Linked DNA regions of Teredinibacter purpureus. Each later gene encodes a partner of the first gene's protein in a complex. Links are inferred from orthologs where the notes say so. Each region holds a gene or a part of one and is shown in the gene's direction. Other genes may lie near its edges.

Region 1 (10,538 bases):
CGTTGATAATCGCCGCTAGCTTTTCACCCTAATATCCAAGACCACCAACCTCATCATTAACATTGCCCGACTTATTTTCTCTTCGACAGAACAAGCCATCATTACCCTATGGCTGACCATTTTCATTACGTCGCCAGAGGTCATCATAGTGTTTGTCTTACTTTGCCCTCCAGCCGCTTTAGTTCAATGTGTCTCAAAATATAGAGCCTGACCCCTATCAACAAAAGTCGTACAAAATTGCTATAATCATCGAAAAAACCGCTTTAGAATGTGGCCGCCAACATTACACTTAAGCCTCATGAACGTTTGTAAATGAAAGCAATACCATAAAGGTCTAAAGAGATGGCTCAGCAACTCAACTACAACCATTTACGCTATTTTTATACCATTGCCAAAGAAGGCAGCATAGTGAATGCCGCCAAATTATTGCACCTGTCACCCCAAACTATTAGCGGCCAGCTAACGGTATTTGAAGAGTATTTAGGTCTTAAATTATTTGACCGACGGGGCAAGAGGCTAATCATGAACGATGCAGGTAAGCTTGTTTATAGCTATGCAGAAGATATATTTACACTAGGACTGGAACTTCAACAGTCTCTAGACATGAACAACCCCGAGCAAAATGTGGTGTTTACCGTTGGCATCGTGGATGTGATCCCCAAAATATTGGCGTTCAACATTTTAGAGAAGTGTTTTGAACTGGAAGAATCAATTAAATTAATCAGTCGTGAGGGGGATTATGATGGCTTACTTGCGGATCTAGCGCTGAACAAAATAGATTTAATTATCTCCGATAGGCCTCTGACTCCAGGCGTGGCGGTGAAAGCATATAACCATTATTTAGGCGAATGCGGCGTTAGCTTTTACGCTACTGAGGCTATTGCTCCGTCACTAAAGAAAAATTTTCCGAAATCATTAGATCAATGTAATTTTTTGATTTGTGGAGATAAATCCAATCAAAAAATAAACCTCCAGTCATGGTTTGATACTGAAAACATTAACCCAATCATCGTTGCTGAATTTGATGATAGTGCTCTTATGAAATTCTTCGGGCAGTCAGGCTACGGAGTTTTTGCTACACCAACCACTATTGAACCACATGTGATTGGGCAATACGACGTTATAGTCATTGGTAGAACCAACTCCATTAGTGAGCGATTCTATGCTATTTCTCCAGAGCGAAAAATTAAACACCCTGCGGTTAAGGCCTTAGTCGACGCAGCGAAATCTATACTTTTGTAAGGCGTCTATTGATTAAGAAGGGTTTTTTTAATCTGTATCTCTATTTTCTTCATAAGCAATATTTCTTGATATTTACTGAGTATAACCATCAAAAAATGCTAATCGATCAATGACAGTGTTTTTCCCGAAAATAAAAGCATACCCATTAGACATTACTGGGAAAGGTTGTATTCTCAATTTTTTTCAAGCCATCCTTTTTAGAATTAGACAATACATAAGCAGAAAAAATAGCTTTTCCCATATTCTCGGGAAAAAAGCTTAATAGCCCCAGAGCGACTGCTCTTAAACAAGTTCAACATTCCTGTTGTTCAATAGTCATTCAGGGAAGGAATAGAATATTATGCAGCAAGAAAACCAGGCTTTCCATTAGTGCTTTAATCTATTAACAAAGGCTATGACGGGAAAAAACAGCGGCAAATTCGATCGGCAAATCAATTGCAATCGTTACTAGCGGCATAGAATTCAGACGAAAGCACAACCTTCTGTGAGCAATGAGTTTATTTTGATAAAGAGTTCTCATTGATTGCTGTTCGCAACCGCAATAGCGAAATAAGCTTTTTGGACCCCACTAGAGACCGAATGCGGCTGAATATGCAGCAATTTTACTCCGCATATTCGAGCAACATAGCATTGTAAACTGGGAGGCAGCACATCTTGGTATAGACACTGGCCCGCGAAAGATAGAGATGAAATGGGGGGGGGTAGAAAAAGCTGGCTTTCAAGTGGGGGAAATGCGTAAAACGCCGCGACGCACACGTCGCGGCGAACTCACAGGATTTACCTAAATTCCCTTAGGTCTTCGTGGCGTAGTTCCGTCCTGATCCTTGCCGCGGTTCCATCCGCATGCGTCCTTGACCCTGTTTATTTTACGAATTTTCGCGTGCAGTACTAGAGGCTAAGTTCGCTTTTACGTGTGAGATATATCCTACAAGAGTGGCGCGAAAACAGCACTTTTGTCACGTCTTGTTTTTTAGCTGGCTGCCTTGTGTTTTTACGATATGCTGTATTAGATCTTCTTGATCTTTTTTGCTCATGCCAAAAAAATCAATTCGCCAGTAATAACTTTCACCGTCCCCATTTGAAGAACAACTCACAACACGGCCATTCGTTTCTATGGCTAAATTCCCCGGTGAAAATAAAAGCTGTAGCCGCAGGCTTGCGCCCTCTTCAACGAACTCATTATTGACGAAACCAATACCGCAAGCGGAAATATTCGCCTCTTTTACCTTATGCGCAATGCGTGAAAGCGTATGGCTATCCATCAACAAATGGTTGATAACACGCTCTAGTTTTTGATTAAAGAGGCCTATCACCTCTGCAACTACAGGGTTTTGATCGGCTAAGGTCGCCATTAAGTGGTCAATTTTCGCATCTTGCTCTTCAATAATATCCAGAATATTTTCCATGCGAGCCCCAAAGGCCTGTGTATCCTTATGCGCCAGCTGGCCGGATTTGTGCCGCTCGATAAATTCATAACCTATACCGACATTTTCATCTATACGAAAATACCGACGCTTTTCATCCGACATTAAAATATCTCTTCTGGTTCTAAATCAAACAAATATTCTGGTGAAAGCTCCAGTTCACGCAGAATATCCTGGCCTTCTTCGTCGTCTTTCAATGTTTCTAAATCTTCTTCTGACAATTCATCTTCTAGGCCTTGCTTTACCAAAATCTCAACACGACGATTTCTGGCACGATTTTCAGGGGAATCATTCGGCCCAAGGGGTACGGTATCGGCAAAGCCGGCAATTTCGAAACGACGTTCTTTAACATCACCATTAAGCATTAATTCATGAGCAACTGACACCGCCCGGGACGAAGACAGCTCCCAGTTCGACCGGAAACGGCTCGTTCGAATGGGGATGTCGTCTGTATGGCCCTGCACTTCAATCTTGCCTTTCTTTAAGGCGAGAACCGCGCGCACTTCACGCATAACATCTTTGTAAGAAGGTGCCATTTCAGCTGAGCCCGATATGAACGAGCCCTTCTCTCGAATGCGTATAATAATTAGCCTGCCTCGGGTTTCTATTTCAACTTGACCCGCTTCTATTTGCTCGTGCAGTGCGCTTGCCAATTCATAGGCATCCGCTTCTGTTTTTTTGATTAGTTCCTCTAACTGCTGCTTTACCCTCATTTTTGCACCTGCATCATAACCTTCGTCGCCTTGCTCCAAATCGAACTCTTCGGCGCAATATTGTTCCAGCGACATTTCAGTAACATCCTGCGTTTTTTGCCAGATCTCATTAATCGGTGTCGGGTCAGGCCTTCCAGGGCTGAACTCCTGCGCAATGATGCTAGTACCTTTGGGGATGTCGGTCACATTTAAGGTGTTCTGCACGCCAAACGCTTGCGCCATTGAGCCGGCTAGACGTTTAAACTTCATCGCATCCATTTCTGAAAAAGACAATAACAGCACGAAAAAACACATGAGCAAAGACATAAGGTCCGCAAAGGTACCCATCCATGCCGGCAATCCCGGCACGCAATTGCAGTCATGCTCTTCCTCGTCACTCACACGCGACTCTCCAAACCGTCATACCCCAGGTGCACACGTTACTCGGCTCCCTCAACGACCCTTTTGCCCTCAGGAAGGTAGTTACGCAACATAGAGTCAATCACGCGCGGGTTTTGCCCTCCTTGTATGGCCAACAACGCATCGATGACTAAACTCTTAACCATGGCCTCCTCTCCCGCCCGCAACTTCAGTTTGTCTGAAATAGGGCCACACATGGCATTGGCTATAATCGCACCGTACAGTGTCGTAAGTAGTGCAACAGCCATAGCCGGCCCAATGGATTTCGGATCATCCATATTGGCCAGCATTGCCACCAAACCGATAAGCGTTCCGATCATCCCCATCGCGGGCGCCATTTCCGCCATGGCTGCAAATATGGACGACCCTACTTCGTGGCGTTCAGAGGCTTTATTTTTATCAATAGAAAGAAGCGTTTTTACAACATCCGGATCGTGGCCATCTACCAATAACTGAATCCCTCTCTGTAAAAAATCACTGCTCACCTCCTTTCCCTCTAACGATAACAAACCGCCTTTTCGCGCCTCATCAGCCAATGCTACTATTTCTTCAATGAGCTCATTAGGATCTGGTAGTTTTGTTGAAAAACTTTTACCCGCAACTTTTATCGCACCTAAAAACTGGCTCAATCCATACTTGGCCATCACAGCAAAAATGGTTCCACCCACGACGATCACCATAGAGGGCCCGTTCACGAACATGCCCAATTCGCCACTCATCAGCATGGAGATAACAATCAGCGCTAAAGCACCCACCAAGCCTACAATCGTCGCTAAATCCACAGAGACTTCCTCATATCGAACCTATCAGGGTAAGTAAGCACTCACACCTATTAAATTTTACTACCATAACACTACAAGACTTATCTCAAGTCTAGACACAAAACGCCTAAGGAACAGGCTAATTATTAATACTTTGTTATGAGTGACAATCATTAACGGTACAAGCCATTGGGGAGTAATATCGGCCAAGAGAGCAGGTTTCTGAACGTCCCGAGAGAATAACAACACCTAAATCAACATTGACCCCATCTACCCGCTCAGGTATGTTTGCGCCAAACACAGGAGGCCCTCGCGGCAACGATTATTGTGGCAACGAAAAAAACACCTAATTTTGAAAAGTCCCTTGAAGAACTCGAGTCGATGGTTACCAAGCTTGAGAGCGGCGACCTCACCTTAGAGCAATCACTCAAAACCTTTGAGCAAGGCATAAAACTGACGCGCAGCTGCCAAACAGCTCTGCAAGACGCCGAGCAAAAAGTTGAAGTGTTACTGAAACAAGAGGGCGGCGACCTAATAACCAAACCTTTCGAGCTGGACGGCAACGCCGCAGAGTAAAAATGAAGGATCTGCAGGCTTTTATTACGCAACAACAGTCGCGTATTTCCGAGTTATTGTTGAATGCTCTTTCGGGCAAACAACTCTCAAAACATGCTCACGCCTCCAACAATCGGCTAATCGAGGCCATGCACTACAGCCTATTGAATGGTGGTAAACGTATCCGCCCCATATTGGCTTTTGCTGCAGCGAATGCCATTACTACACCCAATAACGCAACCGACACCTACGCTGCGGCCATTGAGTGTATTCATGCCTATAGTCTTATTCATGATGATTTGCCTGCGATGGATGACGACGACCTGCGCAGAGGCAAACCTACTTGCCATGTCGCTTTCGACGAAGCCACTGCAATATTGGCCGGTGACGCCCTCCAATGTTTCGCTTTCGAGCTTATTACTAACAATCGCGATATTGCCCCTGTACAAGCATTAGACGCTCTGCGAGTGCTGGCTAAAGCCTCGGGCGCGCAGGGTATGGTACTAGGACAAGCCATAGATCTAGCCTCCGTCGATAAACGCTTACCGATCGACCAATTGCAGAACATGCATGCCCATAAAACGGGGGCGCTTATCGAAGCAGCGGTTTTGCTGGGCGGAATATCGGTAAATGCCTGCAAGTCAGAGCTGCGCCACCTCAAACAGTATGCCGATGCGATTGGTCTAGCCTTTCAGGTTCAAGACGACATTATTGATGTCACATCAGATACCGCTACTCTAGGCAAACAACAGGGCGCCGATGCAGAGCGAAACAAACCCACCTACGTATCACTACTAGGCCTAGAGGGTGCAAACGACAAAGCTCAAGAACTAGTGGATACTGCGATTAATGCATTAAGCCCTTTTGGTGAAGGTGCAGACTACTTACGCCAAGTTGCTCACTATATAATCGCTCGCAACCACTAGCTTTACGAAGAAACTCTTGATCTCCCCACCAGAAAGATACGTTATGCTACCAATTTCCGGTATCCTAGCGGCCAACACTAATAGCGTATAATGCGAACGAGAATGACAGACACCGATACATTTCTAGACGAGATTACGTGGAACGAAGACGGCCTCGTGCCCGCCATTGCACAAGACGCAAGCTCCGGTGATATTTTAATGATGGCGTGGATGAACCGAGAGTCTTTGAGCCTTACGGCTAAAGAAGGCGTTGCGGTATACTGGTCACGTTCTCGACAGCAACTATGGCGTAAAGGCGAAACCTCTGGGCATACGCAAAAAATTAGTGCCATTAAGCTCGACTGCGATGCCGATGCCCTCATTTTATCCATCGAGCAAATAGGTGGTATCGCTTGCCACACAGGCCGAAGGTCGTGCTTTTATCGCACGCTTACTGATGGACGCTGGCAAGAAAACTCAACTGTGTTAAAAGACCCGAAAGAGATGTATTCATGAGCGATGTATTAGCCTCACTCGACAAAGTATTAGCGGACCGTAAAAATCAGGCCGATCCAAAATCGTCTTACGTTGCGCAATTACACCACAAAGGCCTGAATAAAATTTTAGAAAAAGTTGGCGAAGAATGTACAGAAACATTGCTTGCCGCTAAAGATGTGACGAACGACGGCAATACCGACCACCTAGTATACGAAACAGCAGATTTATGGTTTCACTCTATGGTCATGCTTTCGCACTTGGGCATTGATTCGTCCGTAGTACTGAAGGAACTTGCTCGCCGCTTCGATCTCTCCGGTTTAGATGAAAAAGCCAATCGCACTAGCGATTAACTCCTTACTAACAACAACTACAAACAGGTAATCTACAATGGGCTTAGGTGGTATAAGTATTTGGCAGCTTCTTATTATTCTCGTAATCGTTCTTTTATTATTTGGCACAAAACGATTGCGTGGTTTAGGTGGCGATTTAGGCGGTGCGATTAAAGGCTTTAAGAAAGCCATGACCGACGAAGAAAAAAAAGCTGAAGAAGAAGCCAAAAAAGTAGAGGCCGAAGATTCCAGTATCGCTGAAACCACACAAACAGAATCGCCAGAAAAAACTGAAAACAAATAACTCAACCCGCAGCCCAACTGGGCAGGCATCACCACGGTGTTAGTGCTTTATGTTTGATATGGGCTTTCTGGAAATAATGGTTATCGTTGTCGTTGGGCTGGTCGTCATTGGCCCTGAACGGCTGCCCGGCGCCATTAAAACCTGTGCCATTTGGATTAATAGTATTCGACGCAACTTAACCGCTGCGCGCGCTGAATTTGAAAAACAAATTGGTGCTGACGACATTCGTCGAGAAATTCATAACGACGAAGTTATGGCCTCCTTGCGCGCCGTAAAAGACAAGCAAGCTGAAATGCGCAGGCAAATTAACAGCGGAAACTATACCGGTGTTTATAAAGACGAAAACACTGATTCTACAGAAGAATCCATTGCGCCTCCCTCAACGGGAGAAGCCGGTGCCGTTGCTAGCAACGAAACGCCACCGTCTGATACTCCGCCTCCGGCAGTAACCGCATCAACGCCAGCGCCTGCTAGCGATACAACCGCCCCCAAAACCAGCCCATCTGACTCATGACAAAAACCGAAAAAGAAGCCTTACAAGAACAGCCCTTAGTTCAACACTTAATTGAATTGCGGTCTCGCTTATTAAGAAGTTTCTTAGCCATTTTTATAGTATTTCTCGGCCTATTTAGTTTCGCCAATAATATTTATGAGTTTGTAGCCCAACCCCTTCAAGTATTCTTACCTGAAGACAGTCATATGATTGCCACCGATGTGGCTTCGCCTTTTCTTACGCCGTTCAAACTTACCTTATTTGCTGCTGTATTTATTTGTATTCCCTTTATTTTTTATCAGATATGGGGGTTTATTGCTCCCGCACTGTATAGCAAAGAAAAAAAACTGGCTCTACCGCTACTAGCTTCAAGTATCATTCTTTTTTATAGCGGAATGGCTTTTGCTTACTACATTGTTTTTCCGTTAATTTTTAGCTTTTTCACTTCGGTTGGGCCAGAAACGGTTGCAGTAATGACCGACATTAGCAAATACCAAGCGTTTGTCATTAAACTATTTTTCGCTTTTGGCGCCGCGTTTGAAATCCCCGTTGCGACCCTGTTATTAATCTCAGCCGGTATAGTAACTCCGGCACAGCTCGCACAAAAACGCCCATACGTAGTGGTTGCCTGTTTCGTAATTGGGATGTTGCTCACCCCACCAGATATTATCTCTCAGGCATTATTAGCCCTTCCAATGTGGTTTTTATTTGAAATAGGAATATTTTTTGGTCGTTTTTTTACGCCCGTAAAAGACGACAAGCAACCAGAAGAGCTGTAACGTATTATTGAGCGGCTAAAGCCGCGCACGGCTTGTGGCAGGGGCAGTTAACAAGATGGTCATTAACCATTCCTACAGCCTGCATAAAAGCATATACAATCGTTGGCCCCACAAAATTAAAGCCCGCCTTTTTTAGCGCCTTACTCATAGCCTCTGACTCTGGCGTAGACGTAGGTATTTCTGCCATAGTCCTCCAGCGGTTTTGTTTCGGTTGCCCGCCCACAAACGACCATAAAAAGGCTGAAAAAGTCTCTTCCCCCTCCATAATCGCCAAATACGCCTGTGCATTCTGACGGGCACTTTTAATCTTTAGTCGGTTCCTAACAATGCTTTTATCGGTCATTAACCTTTCTAATTTTTTATCAGTATATCGTGCCATCTTCTCTGGGTCGAAGCGATCAAATGCTTTTTGGTACCCCTCGCGTTTTCGCAAAATCGTTATCCATGAAAGCCCCGCTTGTGCACCGTCCAATATCAATTTTTCAAATAGCGCTCGGCTATCCCATATAGGCACACCCCATTCAGTGTCATGATAATCAACATACAAAGGGTCATCGCCACACCAATTACAACGCTGTGATTTTGACACGTACTCTCTCCTTACGAACGAACAATAATGCCTAATACTGGCACTACAAATTAGACTAGAATGAATAGGATACTCTATGCATTAATTAGAGTCATGGCGCGCGTTTTCTCGCCATAGCACTGTTTAACGAGTCACTATAAACAACAACATAAAAACAACAGGGGCTGACATGCAAATACTGTTTCCGGAGATAAAACCTTACGCTCGCCACGACCTTGTGGTCGACGATATTCACACGCTCTATATCGAAGAGTGCGGTGTGCGTGATGGCATTCCGGTGCTCTTCGTTCATGGTGGCCCCGGCGCCGGCTGCGGCAAGAACGATCGACGTTTCTTTGACCCCGAAAAATACCGCATTATTTTATTTGATCAACGGGGGGCTGGCCGAAGCACCCCTCACGCCGAACTTGAGAACAACTCAACCCAACACCTTATCGAGGATATCGAAACGATACGGCGACACCTCGATATCGATCGCTGGGTGCTTTTTGGCGGCTCGTGGGGGTCCACCCTCAGCTTACTTTACGCGCAAGCGTACCCTGAAAACATATTGGGACTGATATTACGAGGCATATTTTTATGCCGAGACCGTGATTTAGAGTGGTTCTATCAACAAGGGGCCGACAGAATATTCCCAGACTACTGGCAAGAATTTATACACCCTATTGCAGAAGCCGAGCGAGGATCTTTGATAGCAGCGTACTACGAGAAACTCACAAGCAGTAACGAAATAGCCAAAATGTCGGCCGCAAAAGCATGGTCGACCTGGGAGGGACGCTGCGCCACACTAAGACCAAATCCCGATGTGGTGAACAGTTTCGCTGAACCTCATCTTGCGCTTGCGCTCGCAAGAATTGAATCGCATTATTTTATCAACAACGCCTTCCTAACACCGCACCAGATTACCGATAACATGCCCGCGATTAACAGTATTCCAGGAATAATTATTCACGGCCGTTACGATATGGTATGCCCTCTAGATAATGCCGTTACCCTATACCAACAATGGGAAGAAGCCGAACTACACATTGTGCGGGATGCAGGCCACTCCTCACGAGAACCCAGCATTGTAGACGCGCTAATAAAAGCGACCGAAGAAATGGCTATGCGCCTCTCTGGTGAGGGCGACCAGTCGGGCTAAAAAGCCTAACCGCTATAAAACATAAGGTTGCGGCCAGCGCAACTCAAAGCACGCACCGCCCCACTGCGACTCTCTCACGTGTGCTCTGCCGTTGTGCCACTCCATTATTCGGCTGACAATGGATAAACCTAAACCGAAACCACTTTTATCGAAATTAGTATTTTGGCGTAACCGGACGAAGGAGTTAAAGACTCGGGATCGATCTTCTAGAGGAATGCCCGGGCCATCATCTTCGACGAGCACAATATAATCTTTCTCGTCGATCGCGAGCGTAATGGTAATTTTACTCTGTGCATATCGCTGAGCATTGGTGATAACATTATGTAATGCACGCTCCACTAAATACCATTCACACATGACATCCTGCCCGTTCAATTCATCATTAATATCATATTCAATGGCAATA
Region 2 (6,463 bases), 900 kb from region 1 along the record:
ATGCTTATGTAAAAGAGCTTGCACTTCGGCGTGATCAGCCCCCTCTTTTACCGTCACTAACTGGGAGCGGGGAGTCATAATACTCGCCACTGTCGCGTCCAAGTTAGTTTCAAATCGCACATCACGGCCAGTTACGATACCGACGAGATCTCCGTCCTGAAGAACAGGAACACCCGAGATGTTGTTCTTTCGCGTTAAAGTAATTAGCTCGCTAATGGTCGCGGTCGAATCGATAGTAATCGGGTCACGTACCACACCCGCCTCAAATTTCTTAACCGCCCGCACTTCACGTGCCTGCTGTTTAATGCTCATACTTTTATGGATAATACCAATTCCACCTTCCTGAGCCAGCGCGATTGCCAACCCTGACTCCGTCACGGTATCCATAGCGGCCGAAAGCAACGGTATATTCAACGCAATACCTCGCGTTAATTGCGTTTTCAGGCTGACATCTTTAGCTGTAACCGCCGAGTACCCCGGAACCAGTAAAACATCATCAAAAGTCAGCGCTTCTTGAGCAATCCTTAACATAGAAAAACAACCTCAGGAGATAAAAATGGCGCCATGTAGAGCGATTAGGGCTTCAGGCGCGCGATAAAGTAAACCCGACATTATAGAGTTCAAGTCTCTATTGGTAAACCAAAGTCTCGTCGAAAACCGGTGTATTTAGCCAGTATCGGCCCGGGGGCTTTACTTCGTTGCTTTTCGTGGACATTATGTCCCCGACTGATCACTCGCTGGCCCTATCTCGACCTATGACCTCTTCTACCGATTCCAACACCGATTCCTCCGCACTGCATAGTGGCCGACATGTCCTCTCTGTAAGTGAACTCAACAGGAAAGCCAAGCAACTGCTCGAAATTCACCTCCCCCTCATGTGGGTAGAAGGTGAGATATCTAACTTTAGCAAACCTAGTTCCGGCCACTGGTATTTCACACTGAAGGACCAAAATGCCCAAGTTCGATGCGCCATGTTTCGAGGCCGCAACGGTCTCATTAAGTTCACCCCTAAAGCCGGTGACCAAGTACAAGTACGCGCGCGCGTTAGCCTATACGAAGGCCGTGGCGATTATCAGCTTATCGCGGAACATATGGAGGAGGCAGGTTTCGGAATACTGCAAAAACGCTATCAAGAACTAAAGCAAAAACTCGAGGATGAAGGGCTTTTCTCTGAAACGCATAAAAAAGCACTGCCCTGCGCACCCAACCACCTTGCCGTTATAACATCTGCGACCGGCGCTGCTTTACATGATGTTCTTTCGGTACTAAAACGACGCTTTCCGTCCCTACCCGTGACGCTTTTACCCTGCATTGTTCAGGGGGATGGCTCATCACAGCAACTCATAGAAGCCGTTAAGTTAGCCGATGCCGATAAACGTTTTGATGTCATCATAGTATGCCGAGGCGGTGGACCCATAGAGGATCTATGGTCTTTCAATAGCGAAGGTCTTGCACGCTCGATTCATGCAGCAAAAACACCTATCGTAAGCGCAGTTGGTCACGAGATTGATTTTACAATTGCCGATTTCGCCGCTGACGTTCGCGCTCCAACGCCTTCTGCTGCAGCCGAACTTATCAGCCCGAACGCTCCGGAACTACTCCAGGCGTTGAAAGAAATGGAGCGGCAACTTGAATCTCGAATTAATTCCTTTTTGGTACAGAGCCAACAACAACTCCACCATACTAGACAACGATTACGCAACCCCAAACAACAGCTGCAGAACTGGGCCCAGCGACTGGATATACTGGAGATAAAACTCTCTGCCACCCAGCAATCTGGTCACGCGTTACGATCAAGCCTTATCGATAAACTTCGATCAAGGCTTGCCGCTCAAAACCCAGAAATCGCGGTCAAACGAAACCAACAGACTATCGCAGATATCAATCATAGATTGGCAATCGCCATGCAACACAAGCTCGACGCCCAGTATTTCGCTTTATCAAAGGCTGGCGGCATGCTTAATATAATGAGCCCACTTAATACTTTAAAGCGTGGATACGCTATCGCCAAAGATTCTAACGGGGCAATACTGAGGGAAGCGAAGGACACCCAGAAAGGGGACTCATTGCAAATACTATTAGGAAAAGGTGAAATATCCGTAATCGTGGCGTCTACTAAAGCTTAACTCAACGATAGAATATCTTGACTCGCGGCCAATACCGCATCTTGAATTGACCATCCCTTAAACCGACTTCGGTCAAACGCTTTGTCAGCCATTAAAAGGTCTGTAATAGTTTCTGGTAAACCAGCGTCAGATAAAACCGCATGCATACCCGCCATAAACATTTCGACTGGGTGATCGGCGATCAAATCACTGTCATGCGATGAAGTGGTCTTAAATGCAGCAGACACTACATCCCTCATCTTTTTGCTATAGGCAATTTGCCGCATACCACCAACACAAACTACCCCCATAGAAAACATCAGCATCGTAAACACTAACGTCATTCCCGGAATAATAGCTCCATCCTTCAATGCGGCAATAAGTGCTTCGGGGCTCCACTCGATCGCACACTGGCTGTTCGATAAAACGGTTCCATCGCAAGCGGTAAAAGCTTTCATTTTTTGATTGTCGATTTGCCAAAACAGCAACGAGCCTTGCCCTTTATTTCGGTTCCAACAGCCCGGCACACCATCCAACCCGCTAAGAACCCTTTCACGAATAGTCTCGTCAAATAAGAGCCTAAACATAATAGAGCCCTGATCCTCTAATTGACCCACCAAAAGGTCGACCGCTATTTCGCTAACATTCAAAAAAACAAATTTTTGATCGGGAAAAACTGCTTCGCACATTCTAGCGTTAATTAATGAACATTGAGCAGAATAGCCGTGCTCTGACAGCACATTAAAATCGCAATAATAGCCTTCAACAACAGACTCAAACCCATGAAACTGGGTTGCTGAAAGCTTGCCCTCTCTAACAAGCCTCATTGCTGATACCTTCGCGCGTTCGACATCTTCAATAGAAAACGAAGGCACAGACGACACTATATTTTTCTTGGTTCTTTTCGAGAATAAATGGACCGATTGAAGAGCCTCTCTACCCGGCAACAAAAACCCTCTGGGGTTAAATAAATTATCCATAGGTACCCAATCCGTTGAAAGCACAGGCACAACTTTAGGAGGGTTTCTTCCGGAGCAGGCTGCTATCACCGTATGCAATGCAATAGGATGAAACAGCGGAGCGGTATGAAGCGCAGTTAATACCACCGGTGACCGAGACAATTGCATCGCAACATCATGCGAATGGCCAAAACGGCGATCACATCGTTCAGAAAACACCTGAATAAATCCCGAACTGATCAACCTTGACTTGCAAAAACCACTCACCCCAAACCGATGCCACAAAAAATCAGCGTAATCGGAAAGACTAGCATTTTGCCACTCGGTCAAATGCTCAGAAAGTATCGGGTTTTGGACATTAAGGTGTTCTAAAAATTGTTGCCAGTAACTCACATCCCTTTGAGTTTTTAATTTCATTAAGCACACGCCCCTACTTCAATACTCCCCGAAAACCACGTTAACGCTTTGCCAAATATACGGACTGAGCTGTTATTCACTAAACAGGGTATTGGCCCGCCCCTTTCCGAAACGGAATAGCCCATAAGGTTACCTTTTTTAAGTTTATGCGACCACAAAGGGCCCAAAGCTCCATTGGCCGAGCCACAAAAATAGTCCTCATCAACACCAATTGAGGGTGCAAAAACACGATAACAATAATCGGAATTCATCCCTGGGGCCGTTACAAGAAGTGCGCGAATAGAATCCACTAACGGCATAGAAAAATCTGGGCGCAAGGAACGCACGATTTCTTCAGACGGGAACTCTGCGATAACGTCATAGAAACTTTTATACATTTGCCGAGGTTTTTTCTCTAAAAAACGAGTCACACAAGGTACATCGGCTATGGGTTTACAGAAAAATTTTGGCATTTCCAACTCAAACCCATCACTATGAATACCAACTTTCACTTTAATTCTACCTAAACAAAAATCAATATCTTCACCAACATGCCCCAAGTACTCGCGAACCACATGAGACGCCGCAACCGTTCCATGACCACAAATTTCCACTTGATTTTTCGGGCCAAAATGCCGTAAAAGATACCCGCCACTACCATCGGGCACTACAAATGACGTTATCGGTTGATTTAATTCTGCGGCAATTTGCTGGAGGCTATAATCAGGCAGTAGCTCATTTAGAACGCACACTGCCGCTGGGTTTCCAGTAAAGAGTTCACTCGCAAAAGCTTTAACTATAAAAAGATTATTTACTTCATTCACATCAATACTACTTAATACAATTAATTTTATAAACCGGAGTGATTGCGAAAACTCACACTAAAAGCTTAGCACAGCCCTTTTATCAGCAAGCTCTCATATAGCGTTATAACTAAAACATTTTCTCTGGTTATCTCATTAATCGATAGCGTCATGGAATGAAAAAAAACCATTTGGCACGTAATATTCCGTGCGCTAACCTAATCGTATTAACAGAAATTTTTTATTGGAAATCATGACGCCAACTAACCAACCAATTATTGAATTAAACAAGTGCACGGTTTTACGTAATGGCCGTAGCATATTATCGGATGTAACAATCACGTTTGAATCCGGTATGCACACCGCCATTTTAGGGCCAAATGGGGCAGGGAAATCAACATTATTGAAATTACTCACGCGCGAATTTATGCCTCTTGTGAGCGACGAAAGCTATTGCCATCACTTCGGCGAACCACGTATACCCATCGGGATTTTACGTAAAAAATTTGGCGTTATTTCTAATGACTTCCAAAATGAATATCGCACCCTTGCGACAGGAAGGGAGGTTGTTTTATCTGCTTTTTTTGGGTCAATTGGACTGCACACTCATCATCACATCACACCTAACATGCGTCGTCTGGCATCAAAAGCCCTTTCTAACTTAGGCATTACTCATTTGGCTGAACGGCAATATCTACAACTTTCGACAGGAGAGCAACGACGCCTGCTGCTCGCACGAGCAACAGTGCACACACCAGAGGTTCTGATTCTTGACGAACCGACCAACGGGCTTGATTTGAACGCTAGCAGCCAAGTTCTTCGTGATATGCGTACACTAGCCCAAACAGGCATTACCTTAATTTTAGTAACGCACCATTTACACGAAATTATTCCCGAGATTGAGCAACTTATATTTTTAAAAACAGGAAAGATTATCGCCAAAGGAGATACCAAAACATTACTTACTAGCGACAAAATTAGTGAGCTGTATGGCATTGGATTGGACGTTATTGAGAAAAACGGCTTCTATCAGGCCTACCCACGTTAACCCGATTGGAGCGTCTGGTGCTCCAGAACAATTACAAGCATTCGCTCTGGCCCACAACATAGCGAAGCCACGTTAAACGTAGAAAAGAAGAAAATTAATGGCGGGCTTCCGGCAAGGGTAATACACTTTACCCCAACGTTAACCAAGAAAGGATTTTTACCTCATGCACACGTCACTCACGCACAAACGTTTCCTCCTCTGCATTACAGCGGGCTTATTGCTAAATGCGGGCTCATCTGTAGCTGAGCATCACGCTGAGGCCGAAACACCCGCAACAGAAAGTGCACCAGTAACGGAACAGTCGTCAGATACTGCTACAGTAACTCTTGACCAGTACAACTGCTCACTACAAGGGCTAGTGCGCCGGGTAGAGATCAGCTATGCCGATGAAGGCACAAAAGTACCCTGTGACGTTAACTATTACAAAGACAGCGAGGCACCGGAAGAAATGAGCACTCTGTGGAGCGCTCAAAATTTAGAAGGTTATTGCGAGCAAAAGGCCGAGGAGTTTGTGGCAAAGCTTCAATCTTGGGGCTGGTCTTGTACAACTAAATAATAACTGCAGCTTACCTATTTTTTTTCGAAGAAGCAGAAGGCGCTAATCGGCGCTTTCCTGTTTTTTGTCTAACGGCTAACTTGTTTTTTCGCCCAGCAAATGGGTTGTCACCGGAACGAAACTCTATCTTAACGGGCGTTCCTTGTAGGTCCAACGCCTTACGAAACGCTTTTTCTAAATAGCGCACATAATGGGTAGGCACTTCGTTGGTTTGGTTTCCATGGATAACAATAACAGGTGGATTATGGCCTCCGGCATGCGCATAACGCAGTTTAATACGGCGCCCACGCACAAGCGGTGGCTGATGTGTACTCACAGCAAACTCCAATACACGCGTTAAGAAATTGGTGGAGTATTTCTCGGTGGCAGCCTTGTATGCACGTTCCACAGATTTATAAAGATTCCCAACACCTGTACCATGTAAGGCAGAAATAAAATGCAAATCAGCAAAGTCGACAAAACGTAACCGACGCTCTAGCTCCGTCTTCACATATTGCTTATGGTCTTCTTCTAAGCCATCCCACTTGTTAAGCGCGACAACTATGGCGCGACCGCTTTCAATAGCGTGCCCCATAAGATGTAGATCCTGATCGACG

What was found.
Region 2: the proteins of H5647_RS08610 (region 1) and xseA are in contact, whole or in part, in a cryo-EM structure (PDB 8TXR), measured with the Escherichia coli proteins. The link is inferred for Teredinibacter purpureus from one-to-one orthologs.

Annotation. Positions count from the first base shown.
Region 1 is NZ_CP060092.1:2,016,260-2,026,797, reverse strand. The notes cover bases 3,726-6,490. They hold H5647_RS08610 (exodeoxyribonuclease VII small subunit), read left to right. Parts: upstream 3,726-4,866; coding sequence 4,867-5,115; downstream 5,116-6,490. Other genes in these bases: hisI (phosphoribosyl-AMP cyclohydrolase), read left to right, coding at 6,123-6,490; H5647_RS08605 (polyprenyl synthetase family protein), read left to right, coding at 5,118-6,020; pomA (flagellar motor protein PomA), read right to left, coding at 3,799-4,560; H5647_RS08620 (flagellar motor protein MotB), read right to left, coding at 3,726-3,760. In the rest of the region: transcriptional activator NhaR, read left to right, coding at 343-1,242; H5647_RS08625 (PilZ domain-containing protein), read right to left, coding at 2,199-2,771; more of H5647_RS08620, read right to left, coding at 2,771-3,725; more of hisI, read left to right, coding at 6,491-6,515; H5647_RS08595 (phosphoribosyl-ATP diphosphatase), read left to right, coding at 6,512-6,847; Sec-independent protein translocase subunit TatA, read left to right, coding at 6,885-7,130; Sec-independent protein translocase protein TatB, read left to right, coding at 7,180-7,644; twin-arginine translocase subunit TatC, read left to right, coding at 7,641-8,402; H5647_RS08575 (DNA-3-methyladenine glycosylase I), read right to left, coding at 8,407-8,991; pip (prolyl aminopeptidase), read left to right, coding at 9,161-10,132; H5647_RS08565 (ATP-binding protein), read right to left, coding at 10,145-10,538. UniProt on the Escherichia coli protein: Bidirectionally degrades single-stranded DNA into large acid-insoluble oligonucleotides, which are then degraded further into small acid-soluble oligonucleotides.
Region 2 is NZ_CP060092.1:2,912,492-2,918,954, reverse strand. The notes cover bases 1-2,921. They hold xseA (exodeoxyribonuclease VII large subunit), read left to right. Parts: upstream 1-716; coding sequence 717-2,126; downstream 2,127-2,921. Other genes in these bases: H5647_RS12825 (hypothetical protein), read right to left, coding at 2,123-2,921; guaB (IMP dehydrogenase), read right to left, coding at 1-531. In the rest of the region: more of H5647_RS12825, read right to left, coding at 2,922-3,481; H5647_RS12820 (PhzF family phenazine biosynthesis protein), read right to left, coding at 3,481-4,284; H5647_RS12815 (ABC transporter ATP-binding protein), read left to right, coding at 4,517-5,311; H5647_RS12810 (hypothetical protein), read left to right, coding at 5,475-5,867; ribosome biogenesis GTPase Der, read right to left, coding at 5,878-6,463. UniProt on the Escherichia coli protein: Bidirectionally degrades single-stranded DNA into large acid-insoluble oligonucleotides, which are then degraded further into small acid-soluble oligonucleotides.